DNA from 2 places in the Cryptosporangium sp. NPDC048952 genome. Region 2 is predicted to be linked to the other one. Evidence: riboswitches for the same ligand, from Rfam matches in the RefSeq annotation. Region 2 holds a riboswitch; the other holds the start of a gene.
What was found. Region 2 has a riboswitch for thiamine pyrophosphate ahead of ACGFY5_RS00235 (thiamine ABC transporter substrate binding subunit). Riboswitches for the same ligand answer to the same signal wherever they lie in the genome.

Region 1 (15,447 bases), 1.0 Mb from region 2:
CGGCTCGGTGATGCTGCTGCTCTTCGGCACGCCCCTGGGCTTCGCGTTCGCGAACTTCCTGGTGCCGCTGCAGATCGGCGCGCCCGACGTGTCGTTCCCGCGGTTGAACGCGTTCGCGTACTGGGCGTTCGCCTTCGGCGGTCTGATGGTGCTCTCGGGCTTCCTGACGCCGGGCGGTGCCGCCGACTTCGGCTGGTTCGCCTACGCGCCGCTGAACTCCGAGATCAACTCGCCGGGTGCCGGCGCCGACCTCTGGATCGTCGGCTTCGCGATCTCCGGTCTGGGCACGATCCTCGGTGCGGTCAACATCATCACGACGATCCTGACGATGCGCGCGCCGGGCATGACGATGTTCCGGATGCCGATCTTCACCTGGAACATGCTGGTCACCAGCCTCCTCGTGCTGATGGTCTTCCCGATCCTGACCGCCGCGTTCTTCGGCCTGCTGGCCGACCGGCATCTCGGGGCGCACGTCTACGACGCCGACACCGGTGGGCCGATCCTCTGGCAGCACCTGTTCTGGTTCTTCGGGCATCCAGAGGTCTACATCCTCGCCCTACCGTTCTTCGGCATCATCACCGAGATCATCCCGGTGTTCAGCCGCAAGCCGCTGTTCGGCTACAAGGGCCTGGTGGGCGCTACGGTCGCCATCGCGGCGCTGTCGATGACCGTGTGGGCGCACCACATGTTCGTCACCGGCGCGGTGCTGCTGCCGTTCTTCAGCTTCCTCTCGTACCTGATCGCGGTGCCCACGGGCATGAAGTTCTTCAACTGGATCGGCACGATGTGGCGAGGTCAGTTGACGTTCGAGACGCCGATGCTGTTCGCGGTCGGGTTCCTCGTGACGTTCCTCTTCGGTGGTCTGACCGGTGTTCTGCTGGCCAGCCCGCCGGTGGACTTCCACGTCTCGGACAGCTACTTCGTGGTGGCGCACTTCCACTACGTGCTGTTCGGCACGATCGTGTTCGCCGCGTTCGGTGGGATCTACTTCTGGTTCCCGAAGATGACCGGGCGGATGCTCGACGAGCGTCTCGGCAAACTGCACTTCTGGTTGACGTTCATCGGGTTCCACACCACGTTCCTGGTGCAGCACTGGCTCGGTAACGAGGGCATGCCCCGGCGGTACGCGGACTACCTGGCCAGCGACGGGTTCACCACCCTGAACACGATCTCCACGATCGGCGCGTTCATCCTGGGTATCTCGACGCTGCCGATCATCTGGAACATCTGGAAGTCGTACAAGCTGGGTCGGGTCGTGACCGTTGACGACCCGTGGGGGTACGGGGGCGGCCTCGAGTGGGCGACGTCCTGCCCGCCGCCGCGGCACAACTTCATCGAACTGCCGCGCATCCGCTCGGAGCGCCCCGCATTCGACGTGAAGTTCCCCCACCTGGCCCCCTGGGCCAACGAGGTGAAAAATCCTCAGCAGCCTCCGATCAACGCTTGACGCAATCACCGAAATGGCCGGCCCCTCACGGGGCCGGCCATTTGCGTGGAGTGGCTCACACGGGACGGGTCGGGTTCAGCGTGACGAGCGCTGGCGTTCTACGGTGAGTTAACGCCACCGCATTACCACCAGCCGCGGAACCGGAGCGATGACTCACAGCACGCGTGCCCTGCTCACCGTCACGGGCGCCGACCGACCCGGCGTCACCGCGGCCCTCTTCTCCACGCTGGCGACGCTCGAACTCGAGGTCCGCGACGTCGAACAGGTCGTGATCCGCGGCCAGCTCCTCCTCGGCGTCTCGGTGGAGCTGCCCTCCGCCGACGACCTGCCGGCGGTGAAGGACAAGGTCTCGAACCTGGGCCGCGCCCTCGGCGTCTGGATCGAGGTCGCCCTCGCCCCCACCCCCGACGCGCCGATGACCCGCCGTCAGGAAAAACCGCACCACGTCACTGTGCTCGGCCGCCCCCTCACCGCCTCTGCGGTCGCGGCGATCGCATCCGGCATCAGCGACCTGGGCGGCAACATCGACGCGATCACCCGCCTCTCCAAGTACCCGGTCACCAGCCTCGAACTCCGCGTCTCGGGGGTCGAGAACGCCCCGCTGCGCAGCATGCTCTCCGCTGTCGCCACCGACCACCTCATCGACGTCGCCGTGGAGCGCAGTGGGCTCTCCCGACGCGCCAAGCGGCTCGTCGTGTTCGACGTCGACTCGACGCTGATCACCGGCGAGGTGATCGAGATGCTCGCCGCGCACGCCGGCCCCGAGGCCGAGGCGGAGGTGGCCGCCGTGACGGCCGCCGCCATGCGCGGCGAACTCGACTTCGCCGACTCTCTGCACCAGCGCGTCAAAGCCCTCGAGGGCCTCGACGCGGTCGTGCTGGAGAAGGTCCGCAGCGAGGTGAAGCTGACGCCGGGCGCCCGCACGCTGGTGCGCACGCTCAAGCGCATGGGCTTCCTCTGCGGCATCGTGTCCGGAGGCTTCACCCAGGTCACCGACCACCTCGTCGACCTGCTCGGGCTGGACTACGCGGCGGCGAACACGCTCGAGGTCGTCGACGGTGTCCTCACCGGGCGCGTGATCGGCGACATCGTCGATCGGCCCGGCAAGGCGACAGCGCTGAAGAACTTCGCCGTGGCGGCTGGCGTGCCGATGGCCCAGACCGTCGCGGTCGGCGACGGCGCCAACGACATCGACATGATCAGCGCTGCGGGCCTCGGCATCGCGTTCAACGCGAAACCGGCGCTGCGCGAGGTCGCCGACACCGCGCTGAACCAGCCCTACCTCGACGCTGTCCTGTTCTTCCTCGGCGTCTCCCGCGAAGAGATCGACGAGGTCGACGAAGACTAGAGCTCGCGGGCCAGGACCGCCGCCTGGGTGCGGCTCCGCAGCCCCAGTTTGGCCAGGATGCGGCTGACGTGGGTCTTGGTGGTCGCCTCCGCCATGTCCAGGGCGAGAGCGATCTCCGCGTTCGACAGGCCCCCGCCGAGATGGTCGAGCACCTCCCGCTCGCGGGGCGTCAGCTTCTCCAGCCCCGCCGGCGGTTCCACAGTGCGCACCGCGCCGCGCGCGAACGCGTCGATGAGCCGACGCGTGACCCGCGGCGCCACCATGCCCTCTCCGGCGGCCACGAGCCGCACCGCGGCGATCAGATCCGCCGCCTCGGTGTCCTTGAGCAGGAACCCCGCAGCACCGGCCCGCAGCGCGCCGAACACGTATTCGTCGAGGTCGAACGTCGTCAGCACCAGAACGTCCGCCAGGCCTTCGGCGACCAGCGCCGCCGTCGCGCCGATCCCGTCGAGCTTCGGCATCCGTACGTCCATCACGACGACGTCCGGCCGCAGCGAACGGGACAGCTCCACCGCCTGCTGACCGTCCCCCGCCTCACCGACGACCTCGATGTCGGGAGCCGAGGAAAGGATCAGCACCAGCCCGGTCCGCACCGCCGACTGGTCGTCCGCGACCAGCACTCGAATGCTCACAGCGGGATCGAGGCGTGCACACGCCACCGTCCTTCCCGCGGGCCCGCATCCAGGGCACCGCCCACCAGCGCGGCCCGCTCGGCCATTCCGACCAGGCCCGCGCCGCCGGGCAGCGGGAACCCACCACTCAGAGCGAACGGAGTGGCGACGTCGAGCAGCGCGTTCTCGACGGTCAGGGTCAGTGCGTCGGGTCGGTAGCGCACCACGGCTTCTACCGGTTGGCCCGGTGCGTGTTTGCCGGCGTTGACGAGGGCCTCCTGGAGGATGCGGTAGCCGGCGAGTTCCACCGCCGGTGACAGTGGGCGCGCTTCGCCGTCGATCTTCAGCGTCGTCAGCGTGTCCACCTCACGCATACGGTCCACCAGCGCGTCGAGCTGGTCCAGGCGTGCCTCGGCGGGGGAGTCGGCACCCTCACCCGCCCGCAGGACGTCGATCAGGTGACGCATCTCGGCGAGCCCGCTGACGCTGTGCTGGCGGATCAGTTCGATCGACTGGCGGGTCGTGTCGCCGTAGTCGTCCCTCGCCAGCGCGGCGGTCGAGTGCAGGGCGATCACGCTCAGGTCGTTGGCGACCAGGTCGTGCAGATCGCGGGCCACCCGGGTGCGTTCGGCCATCACCGCGGCCCGCTGGTCCAGCTCCGCCAGCCGCGCAGTCTGCTCGGCCCGCTCGCGTTCGGCGGTGGCCCGGAGCTGCTCGGCCGTCGCCCGTTCCTGCTCGGCTGTCGCCCGCTCGCGCTCGGCCGCGGCGGTCTGCCGGTGCCGCCGGACGGTCATCGCGGTGTCCACCGGCAGCACGGTGAACAGCGCCGCCTGGACGCCGAGCAGCACCCCGGTCAGGTTGCCCTCCAGAACCAGCCCGACGCCGGTGAAGATCAGCACCGCGCCGACCGAGCCGATCATCATCGCCCGGCCGACCCGCGCCGAACCCTGCTCGGTGACGACGTACAGCGCGTTGGCCAACACGCAGATCGTCAGCAGGTTCGGCCCGACGAGCCAGTCGACGGTCAACGCGACAGCGGCGATCGCCAGGCTCGCCCACGCGTAGTCGCGCAGGAACAGCAGCGAGAGCGCGGAGGCCCCGAGCGTCGCCACCCCGACCCACGACGTCAGCGGATACCCGAACTGGAACAGCAGCAGGCCGCCGACGAACACGCCGAGCGCCGAGAGGACATCGCGCCCCCGCAGTTCCCACCCGCCCAGCCGCATGACCCGATTCGATCACGCGTCAGAGCTCCGTGCCTCGACTCCACCGACGGTGCGCGCTTGCCCGACGTCCACCGAAGGATGTAGGGACGGAAGCGGGGAACGTCCGCCGGACGGCGTACGGGCAGTTCGTCGCACGGGCCGACGCCGGAGCCCCCGCTCGCCGGGACGCTGGTGAGCATGGTTGCCGTCATCATCGCGTGCGAGGTCGGGTTCTGGGTTCTGCTGGGGGCCGGGCTCGCGGCCAGATACCTGCTACGGCAGAAGACGCTGGGCGCGGTGCTGCTCGTGGCCACCGCGTTCGTCGACCTGGTCGCGCTGATCGCGGCCGTGATCGACCTGCGCGGGGGTGCGACGGCCGACTGGTCGCACGGGCTCGCCGCGCTGTACATCGGGTTCTCGGTGGCCTTCGGCCCGACCCTGGTGCGCTGGGCCGACGAACGCTTCGCGCACCGGTTCGCGGGCGGCCCCCCGCCGACCAAGCCACCGAAGTACGGTCGCGGCCGGGCCGTCTACGAGTGGAAGCTGTGGTTCCGCGCGGTGGTCGCGTGCGCGATCTCCGGTGCGCTGCTGTTCGCCGCGATCCGCCTGGTGGACGACGCCGAGCGCACCGAGGCGCTCGGCGGGACGCTGTCCGTGCTCCCGAGAATCGTGCTCATCTGGGGAATCGTCGCGCTGACCTACACGGTGTTCCCCAAGGCCGCGAAGGTGGTCGGCTAGGCGACGACCGGCTCGCCGACCAGCGTCACTCCGGCCTGCTCGAGTTCGGTCAGCGCACGCTGGGTGGTCGGAGCGGCGACACCCGCGGTGAGGTCGAGCAGGACGGTCGTGGCGAAGCCGTTGCGGGCGGCGTCCAGCGCGGTGGCACGCACGCAGTGGTCGGTCGCGATACCGACGACGTCCACTTCGGTCACGTCGTGCTCGCGGAGCCAATCGGTGAGGTTCTTGCCGTCGGAAGCGCCTTCGAAGCCCGAGTACGCAGCGGCGTACTCGCCCTTGTCGAAGATCGCCTCGACCCGCGCGGTGTCGAAGTTCGGGTGCAGCTCGACGCCACCCGTGCCCACGACCGTGTGCGCGGGCCACGTGTCGACGAAGTCGGGCTGGTCGGAGAAGTGGTGGCCAGGGTCGATGTGGTGATCGCGGGTCGCGACGACGCGGTCCCACTGGCGGGCGTCGGCGGCCAGCGCCGCGGAGATGCCGGTGGCGACACCCGCGCCACCGGTGACGGCGAGCGAACCGCCTTCGCAGAAGTCGTTCTGGACGTCGACGACGATCAACGCACGGGCCATCAGTTACCCCTAACTGAAAATGACAGGGATGGCAGGGTCACCCGCGGAGAGGCTCAGGCCCTCCCACGGAAGCGTCACGAGTGCCTTCTCCAAGTGGTCCCGGGAGGCCGTCAGCGTCGGAGCGTCCGCCGTCCGGACACCGGCACGCACCAGCGGAATCTGCAGCGGACGGTCGTGTTCCCCCAGCTCCGGAGAGCCGAGCGAGACGACTTCCTCGACCGCGGTGCCGGTGGAGCGGTGACGGCGTACGGCGGTCTTGCGGCCGCCGCGGGACGCCTTGTTCTCGCTGCGCTTGGCGACCGGGCGGCCTTCGACCTCGACCAGTTTGTAGACCATTCCGGCAGTGGGGGCGCCGGAGCCGGTGACGACCGACGTACCTGCCCCGTACGCGTCCACCGGAGCAACCGCCAGCGCGGCGATCGAGTACTCGTCGAGGTCGCCCGAGACGACGATGCGGGTGCTGGTGGCCCCGAGCGAGTCCAGCTGCTGGCGCGCCTGCACCGCCAGTACGCCGAGGTCACCGGAGTCGATCCGGACCGCGCCCAGCTGCGGACCGGCCACCTCGATCGCGGTGCGGATGCCCGCGGTGATGTCGTAGGTGTCGACGAGCATCGTGGTGCCGACGCCGAGCGCCGCGAGCTGACCGGTGAACGCGGCCTTCTCCGTGTCGTGCAGCAGCGTGAACGCGTGCGCGCTGGTTCCGGTGGTGGGAATGCCGTAGCGGCGGCCGGCCTCGAGGTTCGACGTCGCGGTGAACCCCGCAAGGTAGGACGCGCGGGCGGAAGCCACCGCCGCTTCCTCGTGCGTGCGGCGCGACCCCATCTCGATCAGCGGCCGGTCACTGGCCGCGATGACCATCCGCGCGGCCGCGGTGGCGATCGCCGAGTCGTGGTTGAGGATCGACAGCGCGAGCGTCTCCAGCAGCACGGCCTCGGCGAACGTGCCGCGGACGGTGAGGATCGGCGACCCCGGAAAGTACAGCTCGCCCTCGGCGTAACCGTCGATGTCACCGCTGAAGCGGTAACTGGCCAGCCATTCCGCGGTCTGGTCGTCCACGGCGCCCGCGCTTCGCAGGAACTCGAGGTCGTCGGCGTCGAATCGGAAGTCGACCAGGGCGTCCAACAGCCGACCGGTGCCACCGACGACGCCGAAGCGGCGCTCCTTCGGCAACCGGCGCGCGAACACCTCGAAGACGCACTCACGGTGGGCCGATCCGTCGCGCAGCGCGGAGGCCAGCATCGTGAGCTCGTAGTGGTCGGTCAGCAGTGCTGTCCCCATGCCCACCAGCGTACGAGCCGCTTCTCGAATACTTGTTGCCCGGGGTTGTTGCGAGAACGTCCAGCGATGGCACGATGGGACTCATGACCGCTCCGATGGTCGCTCCGGCGGAGACGCCGAGCACCGCAGAAAGGCCCGCGCACCAGAAGCCGTGGGTCACTGTCGTCTGGGACGATCCGGTCAACCTGATGTCGTACGTGACCCTCGTCTTCCAGAAGCTTTTCGGCTACGACAAGCCCAAAGCCACCCAGCTCATGCTCGACGTGCACCAGAAGGGCCGCGCAGTCGTGTCCAGCGGTACCCGCGAAAAGATGGAGCTCGACGTCGCTCGGCTCCACTCGCACGGGCTCTGGGCCACGCTGCAGCAGGATTGACATGACCTATGGCTTCACACGTTCGCACAACGCACTGACGCTGCGGCTGAGCGCCGAGGAGGCGCAGGCCGTCGGGTTGGTGGTCGCGCAGGTCGCCGGTCTGATCCAGGCCGGTGACCGGCGCGGTGTCATGAGCCTCGACCTGGGTCCGGGTTCGCTCGGCCGGGCTTCAGAGGCGCCACGGGAACCCTTCGACGTCTTCGACGATTTCGACAAGATCGAGCCCGACCCCGAGGACCTCGAGGTCGAGCTCGTCGAAGACGGTGTCGCGGGGCCGAGCCTCGATCCGGTGCTGGCCCGGCTCTTTCCGGACGGCTACCGGGACGACGCCGAGGCGGCCGCCGAGCTGCGCAGCCTCACCGAGTCCTCGCTGCGCGAGGAGAAGATCGGCAACGCCGGCGTCATCCTCGACGATCTGCCGTTCGAGGGCGGCGAGATCCGCCTGGACGCCGACCGCGCCGAAGCGTGGCTGCTGGCGCTGAACGACGCCCGGCTGATGCTCGGTACCGCGCTGGAGATCGAAGCCGACACCGATCCGCTGGCCGAGTTGGATGCCGCCGCGGGCGCCGACCCGACCGGTGCGCGGGTGCTGGGGTTGTCGCTCTATCAGTTTCTGACCGGATTGCAGGCCAGCCTGGTGGACGCGCTCGACCCGGAGTAGCAAAGCTCACCGCCGTGGGGCGGTCCGCGCTAGGTACGCTGGGCGTCGTGTTGAAACTCGACCGGGCCATTTACGACGCCATCGTGGCGCACGCCCGCCGCGACCACCCCGACGAGGCGTGCGGTGTGGTGGTGGGTCCGGCCGGCAGTGACCAGCCCGTCCGGTTCATCCCGATGCTGAACGCGGCCCGGTCGCCCACGTTCTACGAGTTCGACTCCACGGACCTGTTGAAGCTGTACCGGGAGATGGACGACCGGGACGAAGAGCCCGTCGTCATCTACCACTCCCACACCGCGACCGAGGCGTACCCGTCGCGGACCGACATCTCCTACGCCAACGAACCCGGCGCGCACTACGTGCTGGTCTCGACGCGCGAGGAGGAGACCGTCGAGTTCCGGTCGTTCCGCATCGTCGACGGTGCGGTGACGGAGGAGCCGGTGGAGCTCGTATGACTCCGACTCAGTCATACCTGTTCGCTCACACGCGGGTCGAAGTCGTCTACGACTGTCGTCACCGCTGACTTTCGGCTTCCCGTTCAGTTATTTCCAGGAGTGTTCCATGGCCATTGAAGTTCGCATCCCGACCATTCTGCGCACCTACACCGGCGGCGAGAAGACCGTACAGGGCGAGGGCGCCACACTCGAGGCGCTGATCGGCGACCTCGACGGCAAGTACCCGGGCCTGCGTGGCCGCCTCGTCACCGACGAGGGCTCCCTGCACCGGTTCGTGAACGTCTACGTCAACGACGAGGACGTGCGGTTCACCGGATCGCTGGAGACCGGGCTCAAGGACGGCGACGAGGTCACCGTTCTTCCGGCCGTCGCCGGCGGCTGATAGTTCCGCGGAGGCGTGAACACTCTGGGGGCCTATAGCCCCTCGGAGTGTTCATGCCTCGGGAACGGGAAGGGCTGGAACCATGGCTCGTTACGACTCGTTGCTCGACGCGCTCGGTGACACGCCCCTCGTCGGGCTGCCGCGACTCTCACCCAGCGAGAACGTCCGCATCTGGGCGAAGCTCGAAGACCGCAACCCGACCGGTTCGGTGAAGGACCGCCCGGCGATCTACATGATCACCGAGGCCGAGCGTGAGGGGCACCTGCGCCCCGGCGACACGATCCTCGAACCGACGAGCGGCAACACCGGTATCTCGCTGGCGATGGCCGCGAAGCTCAAGGGCTACCGGCTGATCTGCGTGATGCCGGAGAACACGTCGATCGAGCGTCGTCAGCTGCTCGGCATGTACGGGGCCGAGATCATCCCGTCGCCGGCGGCCGGGGGTTCGAACCAGGCCGTGGCGATGGCCAAGCAGCTGGCCGAGGAGCACCCCGACTGGAAGATGCTCTACCAGTACGGGAATCCGGCGAACGCGCGTGCCCACTACGAGACGACCGGCCCGGAGATCCTGCGCGACTGCCCGACGATCACGCACTTCGTCGCCGGGCTCGGGACGACCGGCACGTTGATGGGTACCGGGCGCTACCTGCGCGAGAAGGTGCCGGACGTGCAGATCATCGCGGCCGAGCCGCGGTACGGCGAGCTCGTGTACGGGCTGCGGAACATCGACGAGGGCTTCGTTCCCGAGCTGTACGACGCCAGCGTGCTCACCACGCGGTTCTCGGTGGGGCCGCGGGATGCGTTGCTGCGCACGCGGCAGCTCATCGAGGTGGAGGGCATCTTCGCCGGTATCTCCACCGGCGCGATCCTGCACGCGGCGCTCGCGGCCGCCCACAAGGCCGTGAAGCTCGAACAGCGCGCCGACGTCGTCTTCATCGTCGCCGACGGCGGCTGGAAGTACCTCTCCACCGGCGCCTACGCCGGCACCCTAGCCGAAGCTGAGGCCGCCCTAGAAGGCCAACTCTGGGCTTAGAGGGCGGCCCGCCCAGGACGACGCTGCCGAGCCAGCGCGAGGTCTTGAGTATCAGTTATACGAGGCGACCTCGCGCTGGATCGGCAGCGCCGCCCTGGGCGGGCTCCAGGTTCAAGCAAATGCACATGCACATGGTTAGTTGGACGGTAGGGGAGCGCCGAATTTGACGGGGACGCCGTGGGAGAAGAGGACGCTCGGGGGAGGGCCCTGGATGCCGGGGAGACCGGCGGCTTTCAGGAGGCTCTCGTCCAGGCCCAGTAGCGTTGCTGTGCGTAGCGGCCAGATGGGGTGGTCGTTGGGGAGATAGATCGTCTTGCCTCGTAGCACGGTGTGTAGGCCCCAGCGGGCGGTGAGGAAGTCGTTGAGAGGGCTGGGCGGGGACGGAGCGCCCGGGAACACGGTGAACCCGGCGTGGGGGCCTTTGTCGGGCCAGCGGCGGACGCTCCGGTAGGCGTACGCACCGTCCGGTTCGTGGTGGACGCTCATCTTCGACCAGACGTAGTTCAGGCCGAACAGGGAGCGTCCGATCACTACGGGCAGTAGCCGCGCGGCGTCCAAGGACCGGAACACGACGCCCCGGCGGCCGGCCGCGTCCACCGAGTAGAGCCGCACGTTCGTCTCGGCGAAACGTCCGAAGTACGGAACACCGACGCCGAGCCCCACGCGGTCCATCGTGAACCCGATCAGCCCGACGTAGGTCACGCCGTCGAGCGTGTCCGGCTCGGTGCCGGGCGGCAGCAACGGCGCCACGGCCCCGGGCTCGACCGGCCAGTGCAGGAACGCCAGATCCCGCCACCACTGCGTCATGATCGCCCGCTCGATCGTGCGTGGGGCCGTGAGTGTCACGGGTTCGGCGCTCATGTCTCCAGTCTGCCACCCCGTGGTAATCCCAAATAATAGGACGCTAGTCTCGACATATGGAATCGAGTCGGCGTTGGGTGGTGTTGGCGGCGGGCGTGGCCGGAATGACGGCCGGGTGCGCGTTCCTCTACGGGTTGCCGTACCTCCTTCCGCGGCTCCGAGCCGACGGACTGTCCCTGACCCAGGCCGCGGTCCTCGTCGCGTGCCCGACGTTCGGCCTGCTCGCAACGCTGGTGCTGTGGGGCGCACTGGCCGATCGGTACGGCGAGCGTGGCGTCATCGCGTTGGGGTTGGGTGGAGCGGGGCTCGTGCTGCTGGGCGCCCTCTCGGTGCACGGTCCGGTCGCGCTGGGCGCGTGCCTGGTGGTGGCCGGCGCCGCGGCGGGATCAGTGAACGCCGCGAGCGGGCGACTCATCCTCGGCTGGTTCGGACCCGCCGAACGAGGCCTGGCGATGGGCATCCGGCAGATGGCGCAGCCGCTGGGCGTCGCGGTGGCGGCGGTCACCGTGCCGGTGCTCAGCCGCTCCGGAGCGCTGCTGCTCCTGGCGATCTGCTGCCTCGCGACGGCCGTGCTGATCGCGATCGTGGTGCGCGATCCGGCGCGAACCGGGTCGGACGGGGCGGCCACGAACGGCAACCCGTACCGGACGCCGGTGCTGTGGCGTCTGCACGGCGCCGGGGCGCTGCTGGTGTTCCCGCAGTTCGCGGTCGCGACGTTCGGGTTGGTGTTCCTGGTCGACACGGTGCACTGGGACGCGGCGACCGCGGGCCGGGTGCTCGCCGTCGCCGCGTTCGGCGGGGCGGCCGCGCGGCTGTTCGCCGGGTGGTGGTCGGACCGGGCCGGTTCACGTACCGGTCCGATGAGGATTCTCGCCGGGGTCACGGCAGGGGTGTTGGCGCTGCTCGCGACCGGGGTTCCCGGCCTCGTGGTGGCCGCGCTGGTGGCGGCCGCGGTCGTGTCGGTCTCGACGAACGGGCTGTCGTTCACGGCGGTGGCCGAGTACGCCGGCCCGGGGTGGGCCGGGCGGGCGCTCGGCATCCACAACACGGGCCAGAACGGCGTGGCCGCACTCACCGCGCCGATCCTCGGCGCGGTGGTCACCCACGCCGGCTACCCGCTCGCTTTCACCGCGGCCGCAACAGCCGCCGCAGCAGCAGTAGCCGTAGTGCCCGCCCTCCATGTCCGCGACCACCAGCCGACCACGTAACGCGCCCGCGCAACGCCACCCGCCCGCCGAGCACGGCTCCGTGCCTCGCGCGCCTTGCGCCGCGCTCCGCCGCGCCCCGCGCGCCTTGCGCCGCGCTCCGCCGCGCCCCGCGCGCTGCCCCGCGCCCGCGCGCTGCCCCGCGCCCCGCGCCGCGCCGCCCGGCGCGCTGCCCTGCGCCCGGCGCGCTGCGCCGTGTCCCGCGCGCGCTGCGCGCGCGCTTTGCGCGGGCGCGTGATAGCGCTGGGGTGGGCAGAATGCAACGGTTTCGGTTGGCGCGGTGCGGGGTTATGGTGGCCGCGTCACTGTACGCGGGAGCTCGCGCCGGAAGCGGGCTGAGAGGGCGGCTGTCCGAGCAGGACGGTGCCGCCGACCGCTCGAACCTGACCGGGTAATGCCGGCGTAGGGAGCTCTCTCATGAGCAATGTTTCGCAGTTGAGCCACGCTGTCACAGGCCCTCTTCCGGGCAGCAACAAGTCCTACCGGGGCGATCTCCGCATCCCGGTCCGCGAAATTCCGCTGACGAACGGCCAGATCGTCGAGCGGTACGACACCTCCGGTCCCTACACCGCCAACGGCTTCGTGCCGGACGTCGAAACGGGGATCGAAAAGCTGCGGGAGGGGTGGACCCGCACCCATCCGACGCAGTTGCTGGCCGCGCGAGCGGGCGAGATCACCACCGAGATGGCGTACGTCGCCGCCCGGGAGAACCTGCCCGCGGAGCTGGTGCGCGAGGAGGTCGCCGCCGGTCGCGCGGTGATCCCCGCCAACGTGAACCACCCGGAGAGCGAGCCGATGATCATCGGCAAACGGTTCCTGGTGAAGGTCAACGCGAACATCGGGACGTCGGCGGTGACGTCGTCGCCGGCCGAGGAAGTCGAGAAGATGGTGTGGGCGACCCGCTGGGGTGCCGACACGGTCATGGACCTGTCCACCGGGCCGCGCATCCACGAGACCCGCGAGTGGATCCTCCGGAACTCGCCGGTGCCGATCGGAACCGTGCCGATCTACCAGGCGCTGGAGCGCGTGAACGGTGATCCCACGGCGCTGACCTGGGACGTCTACCGGGACGTCGTCGTGGAGCAGTGCGAGCAGGGCGTCGACTACATGACCGTGCACGCCGGCGTGCGGATGGCGTACATCCCGCTGACCGTCGGGCGGAAGACGGGGATCGTGTCGCGCGGCGGGTCGATCCTGGCCGCGTGGTGCCTCGCGCACCATCAGGAGAACTTCCTGTACACGCACTTCGCCGAGCTGTGCGAGGTGCTGCGGGCGTACGACGTGACGTTCTCGCTGGGTGACGGGTTGCGGCCCGGCTCGGTGCACGACGCGAACGACGAGGCGCAACTCGCCGAACTGCGGACGCTCGGCGAGCTGACGAAGGTCGCGAAAGATCACGGTGTGCAGACCATGATCGAAGGCCCCGGACATGTACCGATGGACAAGATCGCCGAGAACGTCCGGTTGCAGCAGGAGTGGTGCGACGAGGCGCCGTTCTACACGCTCGGTCCGCTCGCGACCGACGTGGCGCCGGGGTACGACCACATCACGTCCGCGATCGGCGCGGCGATGATCGCGTGGCACGGCACCGCGATGCTGTGTTACGTCACGCCGAAGGAGCATCTGGGGCTTCCGGACCGGGACGACGTCAAGGCCGGAATGATCGCGTACAAGATCGCGGCGCACGCGGCGGATGTCGCGAAGGGGCATCCCGGGGCCAAAGCGCACGACGATCAGCTGTCGGACGCGCGGTTCGAATTCCGGTGGGCCGATCAGTTCGCGCTGGCGCTCGACCCGGAGACCGCGCAGTCGTTCCACGACGAGACGCTGCCGGCAGCCCCGGCGAAGACCGCTCACTTCTGCTCGATGTGCGGTCCGAAGTTCTGCTCGATGCGTATCTCGCACGACCTGCGAACCACCTATGCCGACGCTGGGATGGCGGCGAAGTCGGAGGAGTTCAAGGCGGCGGGGAACCGGATATATCTGCCGATCGAGCCACACCCCGAGGAGGCGGCCCGATGAAGGTCGCTCTGACCGTCGCCGGGTCGGATTCCGGGGGCGGGGCGGGGCTGCAGGCCGACCTGCACACGTTCGCAGCGTTCGGGGTGCACGGCACCACCGCGGTGACGGCCGTGACCGTGCAGAACACGGTCGGTGTGTCGGGCGTCCACGAGATACCGCCGCAGCTCGTCGCGGATCAGATCCGCGTGGTCGTCGAGGACATGCATCCGGGCGCGGTGAAGACCGGCATGCTCGCGTCGGCGCCGATCATCGAGGCGATCGGGGAGGCGTTCCGGCGACACGGGATCGGGCGGAGCGGGTCGGTTCCGCTGGTGCTGGATCCGGTGTGCGCGTCGATGCACGGCGACGCGCTGCTGCGTCCCGACGCGCTGGACGCGCTGCGGTCGCTGTTCTCGTTGGCGACGGTAGTCACGCCCAATTTGGACGAGACGGCGTTGCTGGTGGGGACGCGTGACCAGCGCGCGGCCGCGCGGGCGTTGCTCGAGCTCGGTCCGGCCTATGCGTTGGTGAAGGGTGGGCACGGGACCGGTTCGCGGAGTCAGGACCTGCTGACCGACGGTACGAGCGAGCTCTGGCTCGACGCCGCGCGCATCGACACCGGCAACACGCACGGCAGCGGTGACACGCTGGGGGCCGCGATCGCGGCCCGGTTGGCGAGCGGCGACACCCTTGCGGACGCTGTCACCGCGGCCAAGCGGTACGTGACGCGTGCGGTCGCGACCAGCTACTCCGTCGGGGCCGGCCACGGCCCCGTGGGCCATCCACCCGCCACCGATGCCTCGTTACTTCCGGACCCGGCGGCGGCGGGGGTCGGGACGTGAGTCGTGGGCTGTGGGTTTCGGTGGTCGGTGGGGGAGTGATCGGGCTTTCCTGCGCGTGGGCGTTGGCGCGGGAGGGGGCGCGCGTCACGGTGATCGAGCCTGATCCGGGGCGGGGCGCGAGTCTGGTCGGGGCGGGCATGCTCGCCCCGATCACCGAGGCGCACCCGACCGAGCCGGGCCTGCTCGCAGCAGGTCGCGCCGCGGTCGAGGCGTGGCCGGAGTTCGCTGCGGCGCTCGCCGCCACCGGCGTGGACCCGGGCTACCGGACGACCGGCACGCTGGTCGTCGGGTACTCCGCCGACGACCTCGTCGCGCTCGACGAACTGGCATCCCGCCTCTCCACGCTCGGTGTCGACGTCGAGCGCCTCACCGGCTCGGCCTGCCGGCGCGCCGAACCTGCCCTCGCGCCGGGGGTCCGCGGCGGGCTGAGCGTGCCGGGC
Region 2 (15,447 bases):
GGCGGAGGCTGCGGCCGGAGCCGACGAGACGCCGAGCGCGCTGCCGCCCAACCTGCTGGCGCGCATGAAGAACGACCCCTCGCACGCTCCCGAACACCTCGTGCTCGCGGCCGTCGAGAAGTTCGGCCCCGAGGCCGCACTCTGGATGGCCCGCACCCGGGCCGCGCATCCGTACGTGCAGGACCACGTCTGGGTGCCGGTGATCCGCACCCGGTTCGTGCGGCTCAGTCGCTACTCCGGTGCGGCGGCGGGGGCTGCGGGTGCCGTCGGCGCGGTCGTCGACGTGGGTGTGCTCGCCTGGAACCAGGCGCGAATGGTGCTGCACATCGCCGCAGCGCTCGGGTACGACCCGACCCACCCCGACCGCGCGGCCGAACTTCTGGTCATCCGCGGGCTGCAGACCAAACTCGACACCGCCCGCACCGCGATCGACGTCGCCCGGCGGCAGCAGGAGCCTTCCGCGCTGGCCCAGCACCTTCCGGGCCGCGTGCGGAACTTCGGCTCCGGCGCCGGCCGGGCCTACACCGAGCTGGCGTGGCAGCTCGCCCGGATGGCCGGGCTCGCCGCGGTGAAGAAGATGGCGATGAAGTTCGTGCCGTTCGCCGGTGTCCCACTGGGCGCGATCGCGAACTCGTCCGCGACGAAGAAGCTCGCCCAGGACGCCGTCAACTACTACTCGACCCGCCGCCCCCCACTCGCACTACCACCCGCCCCGGAGTGACCGACAAGTTCTCGGGCCTACGACGACTTCCCGGCCCTACGTCCGGCCCAGGTAGGCCCGAGAACCCGTCGTAGGCCCGAGAACCCGTCGTAGGCCCGAGAACCCGCTCAGGATTTCTGGTCCGACCCGGTCCCATCAGCCGCCGCAGCCGGCGAAGCCGTCGGGTCAGCCCCTGCCCCACTCCCGGGCGACGTCCCCGCGGGCGACGACGGCTTCGGCCGGTTCGGCTCCGGATCCTCCCCGTGCCGATCCAGCATCGTCTCCTCGAGATCGAGCTCCCGCACCATGTCCCGCATCACTTCGTCGTCGAGTTCGCCGACGTTCCGCAGGCGCATGAATGTCTCCCGCTGCGCCTGCAGCATCTCCTGACGCAGGCGCCGGAACGCCGCCCCTGGCGTCTCCTTCCCGCCGTGCGAGAGCCCACCGCCGAGTCGTTCCCACGCGCTGTTCGCCCGGTACTCCGAGTAGTGGCGGAGCAGTCCCACGACCTGGTCGGACGGCGGATGCGGCGCCGACGACACCAACGTGTCCAACCGATCCGTCGCCGCCCGCGCGGCCTGGTGCTGGGCGTTCGCCTCCGCGAGCCGGTCGCTCATGTCGTCGGTGCCACCGACCCCGAGCCGCCGGATCAAACCGGGCAGCGTCAGGCCCTGGATGACCAGCGTGCCGAACACGACCACGAACGTCAGCCACAGGATCAGCCCCCGTGCCGGAAAGTCGTGAGCCAGCGCGAACGCCGCCGCCAGCGACACCACTCCCCGCATCCCCGCCCACGACGAAACCGTCGGTGTCGGCCAGTACGGCGAGGGCGTCCGTGCCCGCACGGCAGGCGACAACGCCCGGATCAGGTACGACGTCGAGAACACCCAGACGAAGCGCCCGGCGATCGTCACCACCAGCACGGCCACCGACCACCACACCACCGACGCCACGTTCTGCCCCTCGAGCTCGGCGATCACCGCCGGCAGCTGCAGACCGATCAGCGCGAACACGATCGACTCCAGAACGAAGTCGATGACCTCCCAGCTCGACTCCGCCTGCAGCCGGGCCTGCGGCGACGTGTCCGTCGCGGTGTTGCCGAGGTACAGACCCGTGATGACGACGGCCAGCACGCCCGACGCGTGGACGCTCTCCGCCGCGAGGTACACGGCGAACGGCACGACCAGATTCAGGGTGTTCTCCAGCACCGCGGACGAAACCCGTCGCCGCAGCTCTCGGAGCAGGAACCCGAACAGCCCGCCGAGCACGACACCGCCGCCGGCCGCGGCCACGAAGATCCCACCGCCCTCGAGCAGCGTGATTCCGCCCGCCGCTGCGGCCACGGCAGCCCGGTAAGCGGTCAGCGCGGTGGCGTCGTTCACCAGGCTCTCGCCCTGCAGCACCTGCAGGTACCGCCGCTGCATGCCGAGTTCGCGCCCCACCGCGGTCGCCGCGACCGCGTCCGGCGGCGCGACGATCGCCCCCAGCGCGAAGGCCGCCGCGAGCGGCATCGACGGGATGAGCCAGTACGCGACGAGTGCGACCACGACGGTGCTGAACAGCGTGTAACCGACCGACATCAGCAGGATCGGCCGCTTGTTCAACCGGAATCCCCGCGACGAACTCCGCCACGCGGCCGAGTACAGCAACGGCGGCAGGAACAGCGCGAGGATGATCTCGGGGTTCAGCGTGTAGTCGGGAACACCCGGTAGGTACGACACCGCCAGGCCCACGAGTACGAGCAGAATCGGAGGCGAGATCCGGAGCTTCCGCGCCGCCCCCGCGACCGTGGCAGCTCCGATGATCAGGCCGAAAACTGCCATGAGGTCTGTGGTCTCGAAATGCACGCCCACCATCGTGCACTCCCACCGGGGACAATGGAGAAACGATCAAGGAGGCACGTTGGCAATCTGCACACATATCGCCGAATCGAAAGAGACCGCTCCCAGGGCGAACGGTTGCGAGGAGTGCCTGAAGACGGGAGGGCGCTGGGTCCACCTGCGCACTTGCCAGGAATGTGGGCATGTCGGCTGTTGTGACTCGTCTCCCGGCAAGCACGCGAGCGGCCACTTCCACGACGAGAAGCACCCCGTGGTTCAGTCCGCCGAGCCGGGCGAGAGTTGGAAATGGTGCTTCGTCGACGAGGTCCTGGCACCCTGATCAACGCCGTTAGCTGACGAAAAGGGGGCGTTGCCGCAGGTCAGAGCAGCGCCCCCCAGCGGACGGGACAACAGGGCACACTCTCCCGCATGCGTAGTCTTCTGCTTACTTTGCGTAGAAGAAAGAACAGCTCAGAGCCGCCTGAGACATCGTTACGGATCCTCCTGCTCGTCTCCTCGTTCAACGGGTTGACGCAGCGGGTCTGGTGCGAGCTCCGGGACCGCGGGCACAGCGTCGCCGTCGAATTCGCCCGTGACGCGGAGTCGATCGCCGATGCGGCCCGACGCGCCGATCCGCACCTGATCCTCTGCCCGTTCCTCAAGGAACGCGTGCCCACCGAAGTCTGGCAGAAATGGACGACGGTGATCATCCACCCGGGCCCGGTGGGTGATCGGGGTCCGTCCAGCCTCGACTGGGCGATCACCGAGGGTAAGACCGAGTGGGGCGTCACCGCTCTCCAGGCCGTCGAGGAGATGGACGCGGGCCCGGTCTGGGCCACCCGCACGTTCCCCGTGCCGAAGGATCCGCCCACCAAGTCGGCGCTCTACAACGGCCCCGTGGCCGACGCCGCGATGGGCTGCATCGACGAACTCCTCACCAAGCTCGCCACCCCCGACCACCGCCCCACTCCCCCGGAAGAGCTCGCCAAGACCGTCGTCCGCCCGACGATGCGCCAGGCCGACCGCGCGTTCTCCTGGAGCCAGCCCGCCGAGACCATCATTCGGAGGATCCGCGCCGCCGACGGCGCGCCCGGCGTCCGCACCGAGATCGCCGGAGTGCCCGTCTGGGCCTTCGACGCGTACAGCGGTCCGCCGTCGTCGGACCCTCCCGGTACGGTCGTCGCGTCCCGCGACGGTGCCGTCCTCGTTTCTGCCGGCACCGGCAGCGTCTGGCTCGGCCATCTGAAAGCAATGGGCGACGCTGAACGCGCGGTGAAGTTGCCCGCCGCAGTCGTTCTCGACGGACACGTCCCGACCACGTCGAAACCCACCAACGACGCCGGGCCGGGGCGGGTCCACTACGTTCGTCGCGACGACATCGGTTACGTGGTGCTGGACTGCTACAACGGCGCGCTCTCCACCGAGGCGTGCAATCAGGCACTGCACGCGTTGCGTCACGCGGCCCGGCAGGACACCACGGCGATCGTGCTGCGTGGCGGCAGTGGCCCGTTCTGCAACGGCATCCACCTGAACCGCATCGAGGCGGCGTCGAATCCGGCCGCCGAGGCCTGGGCGAACATCACCGCGATCAACGACGTCTGCCGGGAGCTGGTGAACTGCCGCGGTCAGGTGACGATCGCCGCGTTCAGCGGGAGCGCCGGCGCGGGCGGGGTGATGCTGCCACTCGGTGCGGACCTGGTCGTCGCGCGCGACGGGGTCGTGTTGAACCCGTTCTACGAGATGGGCCTCACCGGCTCCGAGCTGCACACGTACACGCTGCCCCGGCGGGTGGGCCCGGACGCGGCGAAGCGGCTGCTCTCCGAGAAGCTGCCGGTCGGTGTGGCTCAGGCCAAAACACTCGGGCTGGTCGACGAGATCGGGCCGCGGGACCTCGCCGAGTTCGGCTGCTGGCTGCACGAGGTGGCGGGACGCTACCGCGACCGGAGCCTGCGTGAGCACACGCTGCGCCGCAAGATCGACGTGCTCGAGCGGGACCTCGGCGTTCGGCCGCTGGACGCCTACGAGGCGCGCGAGCTGGGCGAAATGGCCCAGGACATGTTCGACGACCGGCAGGGTTTCGACGCCGCGCGCCGGGCCTTCGTCCGAAAACAACCCCCGGCGCGAACCCCCGCGCGCCTGGCGCTGCATCGCGCCCCCGGCTTCGTCCGCGACTGACCGTAGCCGGGCGGCCGAGGCGCCCGGCTCACGCGGATGGAACCTAGGAGAGCTCGCTCATGCGGGCCGCTGAACGGCGGCGAGGGTGGCTTCCCAGTCGATCGCGACGGCGCTGGGGTCGGCCGGAAGGACCCGGATCGCGACCTGCGCGCCGGGGAACGTCAGCGGCACCGCGGCCGGCGGAACCGGGTTGCCGATCCGCACCTCGTACGCCTCGGCGTCGGGACGGATGACGTTGAGAACGAACTCGTAAAGGCTGGCACCGTACGGGCTCCGCATACCGAGCGAACCGCTCGCCACGATCGTGGCCTCCGCCGGCTCACCGGATTCCAGCAGGTCAGCGGTGCTCGGGCCGCTTTCGTGATCAGATGGCAAATCGTCCTCGGTGTCGTTCACGTGCTGTTCAGCAAATGGTCCCATGACCCCGGACACTACAAACGATGCCGAATTATGTCGCCGGAACTGACGCGCACCCGTCACTCGGACGAATTGCGCGGAAGAACGACGATCTGCGCGGGGTCGAGACGGACTGCCACCATCTCGCCGACAGTTGGCGCGTTCGCGGGCGAACAGTGCGCCTCGAGCGGTGGCGCGCCGTCGATGTTCACCAGCACCTCCACCCGCTCACCTGCGAACGTGGCGACGTCGACCACGCCCGTGACGTCGCCCGGAGCAGTGGAGAGCAGAACCCCGGCGGGCCGGACGAGGATCGCGTGCGTGCCGTCGGGAGCCGGGACGGGTGCCGGACCCCAGGGGGTCGTCGCGATCCCGGAGGTCACCGTCGCCTGCGCCACGTTCGTGAAGCCGAGGAAGCGCGCGACGAACTCGGACGCGGGGTGCTCCCAGACCTCGCGGGGTGTGCCGGCCTGGGCGATCTGTCCGCCGGCCATCACGACGACGCGATCGGCCAGCGCGAACGCCTCGCGCTGATCGTGCGTGACCGCCAGGACCGTGGTGCCGAGCCGGACGAACAGCCGACGGAGATCCACCACGAGCCGCTCGCGCAGTTCCCGGTCGAGCTGGCCCAGCGGCTCGTCGAGCATCAGCAGTTTCGGGGACGGGGCGAGCGCTCGGGCCAGCGCGACCCGCTGTTGCTCGCCGCCCGAGAGCGTGGCCACCGCACGGGGTCCCACGTCGGGCAACCCCACCAGCTCCAACAGCCCGGCCACGTCCGCCCGTGGGTTCCCGAACCGCACGTTCCCCGCCACGTCCCGGTTCGGGAACAGGGCGTGGTCCTGGAACATCAACCCGACGCCACGCCTGTGCGGCGGCACGCGGGTCACGTCGACGCCGTCCAGTACCACCCGCCCGGCAGAAGGCTCCTGCAGCCCCGCGACGACACGCAGCAGCGTCGACTTACCGCTTCCACTGGGCCCGAGCACCGCGACGACCTCGTGCTCGGCAACGTCCAGATCGACGTCGAACAGAGCATTGAATGCCCCGAAACGGACACACACCCCGGCGACCGACAGACTCACAACTCTCCTCCGGCACCCGCCGGCCGAAGCCGATCAAGGACGATCAGGCTGACCGCGCACAACACCATCAAAACCGTGGCCAGAGCCATCGCCTGACCAGCGTTGACCTCACCCGGCCGCCCCAGCAACTGCGCGATCGCGACCGGCACCGTCGGGTTGTCGGCGCGGGCGATGAACACCGTCGCCCCGAACTCCCCGAGCGAGATCGCGAACGCGAATCCGGCCGCCGCCGCCAGCGACCGCCACACCAGGGGCAGATCCACCCGCCACCACACCCGCGCCGGCGACGCACCGAGCACCGACGCGGCCTCGCGGAGCCGGTTGTCGATCGCCCGCAGCACCGGCAACACCGCACGTACAACGAACGGCACGGCCACCAGCGCCTGCGCACACGGCACCAGGAGCGCCGAGTCGCGCAGGTCCAGCGGCGGCTCGTCCAGCGCGACCAGGAAGCCGAAGCCGACGGTCACCGCCGACGTGCCCAGTGGCAACATCAACAGCAGGCCGAACGCACCACGCAGCCGACCGGGGCGAACCAACACGACCGCGGCACAGACACCGATCAGGACGGCCAGAAGAGTCGCTATCACCGCGTACCGCAACGACGTCCCGACGGTTTCCCACGCCGGTGAGGGCAGCACGCTCGACGCGTCAGCGGAGAACAACGCCCGCCAGTACGCGAGCCCGTACCCGTCGGAGGTCGCGAACGACCGCTCGACCAGAACCGCCAGCGGAGTCGACAGCAACCCCACGAGGACGACGAGGTTGGCGCCGACGAACGCCCACTCGCCGAAGCCCCGGGGCCGGCGCGGCGACGGCGTACCCAACCGCGCTGCCCGCTGCCGCCCGGTCAGCACGGCGTCCACCGCCAGCAGCACCGCCACGGCGACGAACTGCACCATCGACAGCACCGCGGCACCGGACAGGTCCAGCAGGTACACGGTCCGCCGGTAGATCTCCACCTCCAGCGTCGCGTACGACGGACCGCCGAGGATCTGCACGATGCCGAACGACGTGAACGTGAACAGGAACACCACCGACGAGGCGGCCGCGATCGCCGGCCGGAGAGCCGGCAGCGTCACCCGGCAGAACGCCGAAACGCGCGAGGCACCCAGCACCCGCGCGGCCTCGACCGAACGGCGGTCCAGCTGCGACCACACGCTGCCGACGATCCGCACCACGACCGCGTAGTTGAAGAACACGTGCGCGGCGAGGATCGCCCACACCGTCCGGTCCAGCTCGACGCCGAGCAGGCCGTCGGGACCGATCAGCGCGAGGAACGCAGCCCCCACCACCACTGTCGGCAGCACGAACGGAACCGTCACCAGCGCGCGGATCAACGCGCGGCCAGGCAGCACGAACCGCGCCAGCATCGCCGCGCCCGGCAGGGCGACGGCCACGGTCAGGACCGTGGACACCACCGCCTGCCAGACCGTGAACCACAGCACCCCGCGGACGTCCCCGAGGCCGGTCCCGGCGGGCACTCCGGGGATCGGATCTCCCAGGCCCAGGCCGAGACCGATCAGCGTCCCGACCGGGTAGACGAAGAAGATCGCCAGGAACGCCAGCGGCAGCCCGGCCAGCGCCCACCGGTAAAGCTTCAGCGGAGCACCGTCTGCGTCCACTCGTCGATCCACGCCTCACGGTTCTTCGTGATCTGGTCGGCGGGGAGCGTCAGCGGCTTCGTCGGGAGCGCCGCGTACTTGGTGAACTCGGCGGGCAGCGCAGTGCCGGTGACCGACGGCCACACGAACATCTGCAGCGGCACATCGTTCTGGAACGCGGGCGAGAGCAGGAAGTCGAGCAGCTTCTTGCCACCGGTCGGGTTCGCGGCGCCGTCGAGCAGGCCCGCGTACTCGACCTGCCGGAAGCACGTGTCGGTGACCACACCGGACGGTGCGTCCTTCGGCTTCTTCTCCGCGTAGACGACCTCGGCCGGCGGGCTGGACGCGTACGAGACGACCAGCGGCCGGTCGCCCTTGCCCTGCGAGCCGACCGTGAAGCGCTGCTGGTAGGCCTCCTCCCAGCCGTCGACGACCAGAGCGCCGTTGGCCTTCAGCTTCTCCCAGTAGGGCTTCCAGCCGCCGTCACCCTCGACCGCGATGCTGCCGAGGACGAACGCGAGGCCGGGCGAGGACGTCGCCGGGTTCTCCACGACCAGCAGGTTCTTGTACTGGGGCTTGATCAGGTCGGCGTACGACGCCGGCGGCGTGATGCCCTTCTTCGTGAACCAGGCCTTGTCGTAGTTGACGCAGACGTCGCCGTAGTCGACGGCGGTGGCTTTGCCGTCCGTGCCCTGCTGCAGTGCGGTGGGCACGTTGCCGACGCCGGTCGGCTCGTACGGCGCGAACACTCCCGCGCCAACGGCCCGCGACAGGAACGTGTTGTCGACGCCGAACAGCACGTCGCCCTGCGGATTGCCCTTGCTGAGCACGGCTTTGTTGACGACCGCGCCGGCGTCACCGCTGCGCAGTATCTTCACCGTCAGGCCGCTCTGCTTCTGGAACGAGGCCAGAACCGCGTCGCTGACCGCGAACGACTCGTGCGTGACAAGCGTGACCGTCGTGGAATCGGCACTTTCACTGCCTGAATCCGACGAGGAGCAGGCCGCAGCCGCGGCGAGCAACAAAGCAGCGGCCAGTAAACGTGGGGCGCGCATCCGGTTACCTCCGGAGTCGAGCACCGGGAATGAGCCTTCGGGCGTAATCCGGCGATCCGCCGGTTCTCCCTCCGCTGGCATTACCCAGAGCAGGTTCGACGGGTCGGCGACGCGCTGGTCACCCTCTCAGCCCGGCTGCCCGAGCTCCCCGACGGACGTGGCGTCCGCGATTACCAGGGTAGCCCTGAGTGGTTGAGTCGACCGCAGAGCGGTCACTACCTCGGGCATGGACGGTCCGCGGCTCGCCGAAGCGCTCGACGCGCTGCGCGCTTCGGTGGCTACGGTGCGCCTCGATCTGGCGACTTCCGACGCAGAGAGCGCGCGCCGCTCGCAGTCGGAGCTCGTCGGCCAGGTCGACGACTACCTGCTGCCGAGGTTGCGACAACTTGATGCTCCGATGCTGGTGGCGATCGGAGGGTCCACCGGTGCCGGGAAGTCGACGCTGGTCAACACGCTCGTCGGAGCGGAGGTGACGAAGGCGGGCTGGCTCCGCCCGACGACCCGTTCCCCCGTGCTGGTGTGCCACCCGGACGACGTCGGCTGGTTCGAGACCGACCGCATCCTGCCCGGCCTCTCCCGAACGACAGGACCTTCCTCCGACGAAACCCACAGTCTCCGGCTGGTAGCTCACGACGTCGTGCCTCGTGGGCTCGCCTTGCTCGACCCGCCGGACATCGACTCGGTGGTCGCGGAGAACCGCGACCTCGCGGGGCAGCTGCTGGCCGCCGCGGACCTGTGGATCTTCGTCACGACGGCGGCCCGGTACGCCGACGCCGTGCCCTGGGACCTGCTCCACACCGCGGCCCAGCGCACCACCGCACTCGCGGTCGTGCTCAACCGCATCCCACCGGAGGGCGTCGGCGAGATCAGTGACCACCTTCGCTCGATGCTCGTCGAGGAGCACCTGGGCGAGGCCGCGCTGTTCGCGATCCCGGAGGTCGACCTCACCGACGAGCGGATCCCGGACGCGCAGATCGCACCGCTGCGCACCTGGCTCGACAGCTTGGCCGCGGACGCCGACGCGCGTGACGCGGTGATCCGCACCACGCTCACCGGGGCGCTCACCAGCCTGCACGACCGTGTCACCGGCCTGGCCGGCCACCTCGACGACCAGCTGAGCGCTGCCGCCTCGCTGCGCGGCGAAGCGCTCGAGCGGTACCGCACAGCGGTCACTACGGTGGACGACGGTGTCCGCAGCGGCACGGTGCTGCGCGGTGAGGTACTGGCCCGCTGGCAGGAATTCGTCGGAACCGGCCAGTTCACGCGGAACCTCGAAGCGCGGATCGGTCAACTGCGTGACCGGATCACGTCGTTCTTCACCGGACGGGCACCGGCTGCGGAGGCGGTGGGGCACGCCGTCGAGGGCAACCTGCACGCACTGGTGCGGGCCGCGGCCGACCAGGCCGCGGAGCAGACCACCGAGCTGTGGCGCTCCCGACCGGCCGGGCGGGCCCTGGTGCGCGACGACCTGCACCGCTCGTCGGCGGCGTTCGGACCGCGCCTCGAGGAGGACATCCGGGCCTGGCAGGGACGGGTGCTGGAGCTCGTCCGCGAGGAAGGCGGGCACCGGCGCAGCGTGGCACGGCTCACCTCGTTCGGCGTCAACGGCGCTGGTCTGGTGCTGATGCTCGCGGTGTTCGCGCAGACCGCCGGCCTGTCCGGGCTCGAAGTCGTGGTCGCGGGTGGGACGTCCGCGGTCAGTCAGAAGGTGCTGGAAGCGATCTTCGGCGACGCCGCCGTACGGACGCTCGCGGACCGCGCCCGCGACGACCTGTTCACCACTGTCGAGTCGCTGATGGAGGACGAACTCCACCGGTTCGAGACGTTGGTGGACGCCAAAGCGCCGACGGCCGAGCAGGTGACCGCGCTGCGCGCCGCGCTGACCGAGTTCGAGTCGGCACTGCGTTCCTACCTGCGGCAGCCGGGGCTGGTGCGATGACTCTCCTCGCACGGACCAGCGACGAGTCGGGCCTGAGCCGACGCCTGCAGGCGCTCGACAAGGTCGTGGAGCTCGGCACCGACCGACTGGACCCGACGGCCTTGGCGACCGCGCGGACGCTCTCCGGGAAGGCCGCCGAACGGTTGCGCCTCGGCGCGGAGCACACCGTCGTCGCGCTCGCGGGCACCACGGGAAGCGGCAAGTCCTCGCTGTTCAACGCGCTCGTCGGCACCGAACTGGCCACCACCGGCATGCGCCGGCCGGTCACCTCGACGGCCCAGGCCGCGGTGTGGAACCCGGACGGCGCGGAGTCGCTGCTGGACTGGCTGGGTGTGAAGCGTCGGCACCACCTGGGTGAGGAAGGTGCGGACGAGCTGTCCGGTTTGGTTCTGCTCGATCTGCCGGACGTCGACTCGGTGAAGGTGGACCACCGGCTCGAGGTGGACCGGCTCGTCGAGCTCGTCGACCTGCTGATCTGGGTCGTCGACCCGCAGAAGTACGCCGACTCCGCGCTGCACGACAACTACCTGCGGCCGCTGAAGACGCACGCCGACGTCACCGTCGTCGCGTTCAACCAGATCGACCGGGTGCCCACCCCGCGCCGCGCGGACGTCGTCACCGATCTGCGTGGCCTGCTCGAGCGCGAGGGACTCGGGGGCGTTCCGGTGCTGCCGGTCTCCGCACGGACGTCCGAGGGACTCCCGGCGCTGCGGGGCCGCCTGAACGAGGCGGTGGCCGCGCACGAGGCGTCGGTGCGTCGCCTGAACGCGGACCTGCGGGCACTCGCGGACGAGCTGGGGCCCAACTGCGGCCCCGCGAAGACACCCGAGGTCGAGCGGTCCGATCGGGCGAGCGTGGTCGGCGCACTGACCGAGGCCTCCGGGGCCGACGCGGTGGCGCTGGCTATCGCGCGCACGCATCGCAGTCGCACCCGGGCCGCGACCGGCTGGCCGATGACACGCTGGCTGGCCCGGATCCGGCCGAGCGCGGCGACCCGCCTCGGACTTCCCGGCGCGCGCCTGTCCCCCAGCCAGGCCGAGGACGAACTGGTCCGCACCGCGCTCCCGGGCCCCTCCGCGGTGCAGCGGGCCCGCGTCGACACCGCACTGCGCAACCTCGTCGACCGGACCACGGCCGGGCTCCCCCAGCCCTGGCCGACCGTCCTCACCCGGGCGGCCACCGGCCATCGCGAACAGCTTCCCGACCTGCTCGACCGCGCGGTGGCCGGCGCCGACCTCGGCCTCGCTCGACGTCCGCGCTGGTGGAGCGCGGTCCGGATACTGCAGAACGTGCTCGCGCTGATGGCCGTGCTCGGTGCGGTCTGGCTCCTCGGCCTGTTCGTGCTCGACTGGTTCCGGCTGCCCGAACCGCCGCTCCCGGACGTCGACGTATGGGAGTGGCGGATCCCCGTGCCGACGGGAATGCTGCTGAGCGGCGTGCTGGTCGGGTTGGTACTCGGGTTCCTGAGTGCGCGCCTGGGCGCGCTCGGGGCGCGGCGGCAGGCATCCAAGGCGCGCCGGAGGATCCGTGCGCGGGTGGAGCAGGTGGCCACGGAGGCGGTGCTCGAGCCGGTGAGCGCGGAGTTGGCCGCACGCACCGAGCTGTGTGCGGCGATCAGTCAGCTGCGGGGTCGTCGCTGAAGAGGCGGTCGACGGCGCTCACCAGCGTCGTCGCCTCGCCGGTTCCGCCGTCGGACCAGCGGATCTGCCCGAGCCAGCGTCCGGGACCCTCGGTCGGCAGGCCCGACAGGCGCAACGGTGTCCCCGCGTTCACCGACCGCTCGGCGGACGGCTCACCCTCGGCGATCACGTAGGAGTCCAGGCGAACGGGCAGCGGCCCGGTGCCCGGAGCGCCGACCAGTTGGACGTACACGTCGTACCGACCGGCTTGCGGTGTCGACACATCAATCCGCTCGTCGGCGGCCGGGCCACCGCTCCGGCCGACGCGCTTGCCGTCGCGGTAGACGAAGACGTCAACGTCGGTGCCGACCGGATAGTCGAGCGCGTCGGTCGCGAACCGCGCCAGCGTCGTGTCGCGCGGCACCGTGACCGTGAAGCGCGCGACCCGGTCCGAAGCCTTCGGCGCGGCGGACGTGAACCGGGTCCGCTTCCCGGTGACGCGCAGCCGCGTGGTGTGCCCGATCGCTGGTACCGGGCCGGCGATACGCGCGCTCAACCGTCCGGTGAAGCCCGGGACGACGGTGAGCGAGCTGCCGAGCTCGACCGCCTGCGGAGCGGCGACGACGACCGGCGTCACGGCAACCGGCACCCGGACGGTGTGCGTGCCGTCGGACCACGTGATGGAGCCCGCGGCGAGCTGGTCGTAGGGGGCGGAGACGCGGTGCACGGTCACCGTGAACGAGGCCGTCTCGCCGGGGTCGAGCGTGAGCTCCGTCGGAGAGACGGCGACGTCCACGCCGGGAGGTTCGTCGACCCGGGCGGTGTACCGGGCGGTGGTGGTGCCGACGTTCGTCACGGTTCGGCGCACGGCCCGGACGCCGGCCAGCGAACCGAGAACGATCGACGGGGTGTTCTGCGCGCTGTACGGCGCGGTCGCCGCGGCCGAGGAGTCGAAGACCAGGCCGGGGGTGAGCGCGCGCCGGACCGACAGCGCTCCGGCGCCGTACTCGGCCGGACCTGCGGTCTCGCCGCCGGACGTGCTGATCTGGTCGTCGCCGCCGGTCGCGCTGGTGAGTAGCGCCGACTTCACGGCGGCCGGGGACCAGCGCGGGTGCAGTCCGCGCAGCAGAGCGGCGGCGCCGGCGACCTGGGCGGTGGCCACCGAGGTGCCGGAGCGCAGGCCGAACGTCGCGCCGTCGCGGGCCGGGGAGACCGCGGCGACGACGTCTTCGCCGGGGGCCATGAGGTCGGGGGCGAGTGCGTCGCCGTCCGGGCCGCGGGAGGAGAACTCCGCTACCTCGGGGCGGGTTTCGCCGGTCCGGCGCATGTGGGCGGGCTCCAGTGCGGCGCTGGGGCGCGCCCCGGCCAGGTAGCGGCGCAGCTTCGGGTACGCCTGCTGGTCGACGTTCACTGTGGGAATCGCGTGCCGGTCCGCGGTGAGCTCGTCGGCGTCGTCGTTCGCGAGGACCATGCCGACGCCACCCGCGCGCTGGACCTCGGCGCTCTTCTCGGTCCGGCCGTTGCCGCCGCGGAGGCAGAGCACGATCCGGCCGCGCACCTTCTCGGGGTCGAGAGCCCGGCACTCGGCGCCGTCTACCAACGGTCGAGCCGGAACCCCGGCGCCGAGCCCCGCGCCACTCAGTCGCGTTCCGTCGCCGAGCCGGACGACAGCGGCGGGGCTCCGGTCGTGCGTACCGGCTGCGACGCTCGTCAACCAGGGCTTGCCGTGCGCGGTGCGGGGAGCGGGTCCGTCGTTGCCTGCGGACGCGGCGACGAACACGCCGGCCTGGGCGGCCCGGTACAGCGCCGACGCGAGCGGGTCGTCGGCCGGTGACCCGCCGGACGCGCCTTCGATCGCAACGTTCAGCACATCGACGCCGTCGGCGACCGCCTGATCGATCGCGGCGACGGTGTCCGACTCCGCACACGAAGCCCGGCCCTCCACCCGCCAGCACGCCTTGTAGGCAGCCACCCGAGCAGCAGGCGCAACCCCGGAGACGGCTCCGAGAGCCTCCCGGGCCTGCGCCGACCCGGGCCGAGCTGCACCGGGCGGCGCTTTCCCGGCCTCCGCCGGGCCGGCCTCCGCCGCTCCGGACCGGGCCGCTCCGGACCGGGCCGCTCCGGACCGGGCCGCTCCGGCGGCGCCCGCCGGACTGACGGTGGCGGAGACGTCGGCGGCGCCGGCCGCGACGGCGGCGGCGTGGGTGCCGTGGCCGTCGTAGTCGGCGGGCGACCGCGGCTCAGCCGCGTCCGCGGCGACCCCCTTGAGGTACCAGCGCGCCCCCACCAGCGCCCCCCGGCACTGGAAGTCCTTCACGATCCGCCCGGCATCACACGTACCCCGGTACCGAGGAGCCGCAGCCCGCCTCCCCCCGAAACTCGGATGCGCAGCCCAGATCCCGGAGTCCACGACCCCGATCACGGTCCCGGCCCCCGCCCGCGCGGGACCACCGAGCCGCTCCCACGCCCCGGTCGGCCCCGGCAGGCCCAAGAACTCGGAGGTCCCGGCCGGCTCCACGCCGTCCACCGTGTGCACCGCGTCCCGGGTGACAGCCCGAACCCCCGGCAGCCGCCGCGCGGCGGCGACCTGATCCGGCGTCAACTCGGCCGCAAAGCCGTTGAACGTCCACCGGTACGCGTACACCGCCCGGACCCCGGGCAACTGCCGCAGCACCGCCCGCCGCTGCAGATCGAGGTAGGCGAGGTACCGGCGCACCGCCGAGGAGTCGAGCCCGAGCCGCTGCCCACGCCGCGGACGCGTGCCCGCGAGCACGTCGCCGTCCGGCACCGACCGCCCGCCGGGATAGGCGGCGATCGGCGCGTCGACGAGCTGGACGAGGTGCAGAACCGCGGGCGCGTCGGGCGTAGCCGACGGGACCGCGAGCGCGCCGGAAGGGATCACCAGACCGAGCGCCAGACCGGCCGAGGCGACCCCGACCGGACGCCGCACACCGGCCCGAGTCGCGGTTCCCGCGGATCGATGCCGGCCTGTCACGTCACCCCCACCTAGATATGCATAAGCATACCCAAATGGGTCAATACACCTCAGGCCAGCTG

Region 1: linked by a shared signal. The riboswitch ahead of thiC (phosphomethylpyrimidine synthase ThiC) and the one ahead of ACGFY5_RS00235 (thiamine ABC transporter substrate binding subunit) in region 2 are both predicted to bind thiamine pyrophosphate.

What each region holds. Positions count from the first base shown of each region.
Region 1 covers NZ_JBICTY010000001.1:1,086,092-1,101,538, forward strand. Annotated here, with positions in the region: gene ctaD (cytochrome c oxidase subunit I) at 1-1,447, shown strand, start outside; gene serB (phosphoserine phosphatase SerB) at 1,596-2,795, shown strand; gene ACGFY5_RS05115 (response regulator) at 2,792-3,427, opposite strand; gene ACGFY5_RS05120 (sensor histidine kinase) at 3,424-4,632, opposite strand; gene ACGFY5_RS05125 (hypothetical protein) at 4,810-5,349, shown strand; gene ACGFY5_RS05130 (isochorismatase family protein) at 5,346-5,918, opposite strand; gene ACGFY5_RS05135 (nicotinate phosphoribosyltransferase) at 5,928-7,196, opposite strand; gene clpS (ATP-dependent Clp protease adapter ClpS) at 7,280-7,570, shown strand; gene ACGFY5_RS05145 (DUF2017 family protein) at 7,572-8,231, shown strand; gene ACGFY5_RS05150 (Mov34/MPN/PAD-1 family protein) at 8,279-8,683, shown strand; gene ACGFY5_RS05155 (MoaD/ThiS family protein) at 8,790-9,065, shown strand; gene ACGFY5_RS05160 (PLP-dependent cysteine synthase family protein) at 9,148-10,098, shown strand; gene ACGFY5_RS05165 (YqjF family protein) at 10,234-10,959, opposite strand; gene ACGFY5_RS05170 (MFS transporter) at 11,016-12,167, shown strand; TPP riboswitch at 12,466-12,590, shown strand; gene thiC (phosphomethylpyrimidine synthase ThiC) at 12,582-14,186, shown strand; gene thiD (bifunctional hydroxymethylpyrimidine kinase/phosphomethylpyrimidine kinase) at 14,183-15,007, shown strand; gene thiO (glycine oxidase ThiO) at 15,004-15,447, shown strand, end outside.
Region 2 covers NZ_JBICTY010000001.1:46,057-61,503, reverse strand. Annotated here, with positions in the region: gene ACGFY5_RS00270 (EcsC family protein) at 1-721, shown strand, start outside; gene ACGFY5_RS00265 (Na+/H+ antiporter) at 829-2,556, opposite strand; gene ACGFY5_RS00260 (UBP-type zinc finger domain-containing protein) at 2,603-2,860, shown strand; gene ACGFY5_RS00255 (enoyl-CoA hydratase-related protein) at 2,950-4,695, shown strand; gene ACGFY5_RS00250 (hypothetical protein) at 4,753-5,115, opposite strand; gene ACGFY5_RS00245 (ABC transporter ATP-binding protein) at 5,172-6,173, opposite strand; gene ACGFY5_RS00240 (ABC transporter permease) at 6,170-7,798, opposite strand; gene ACGFY5_RS00235 (thiamine ABC transporter substrate binding subunit) at 7,774-8,832, opposite strand; TPP riboswitch at 8,879-8,993, opposite strand; gene ACGFY5_RS00230 (ABC transporter) at 9,059-10,771, shown strand; gene ACGFY5_RS00225 (GTPase) at 10,768-12,411, shown strand; gene ACGFY5_RS00220 (S8 family serine peptidase) at 12,386-15,385, opposite strand; gene ACGFY5_RS00215 (DeoR/GlpR family DNA-binding transcription regulator) at 15,436-15,447, opposite strand, start outside.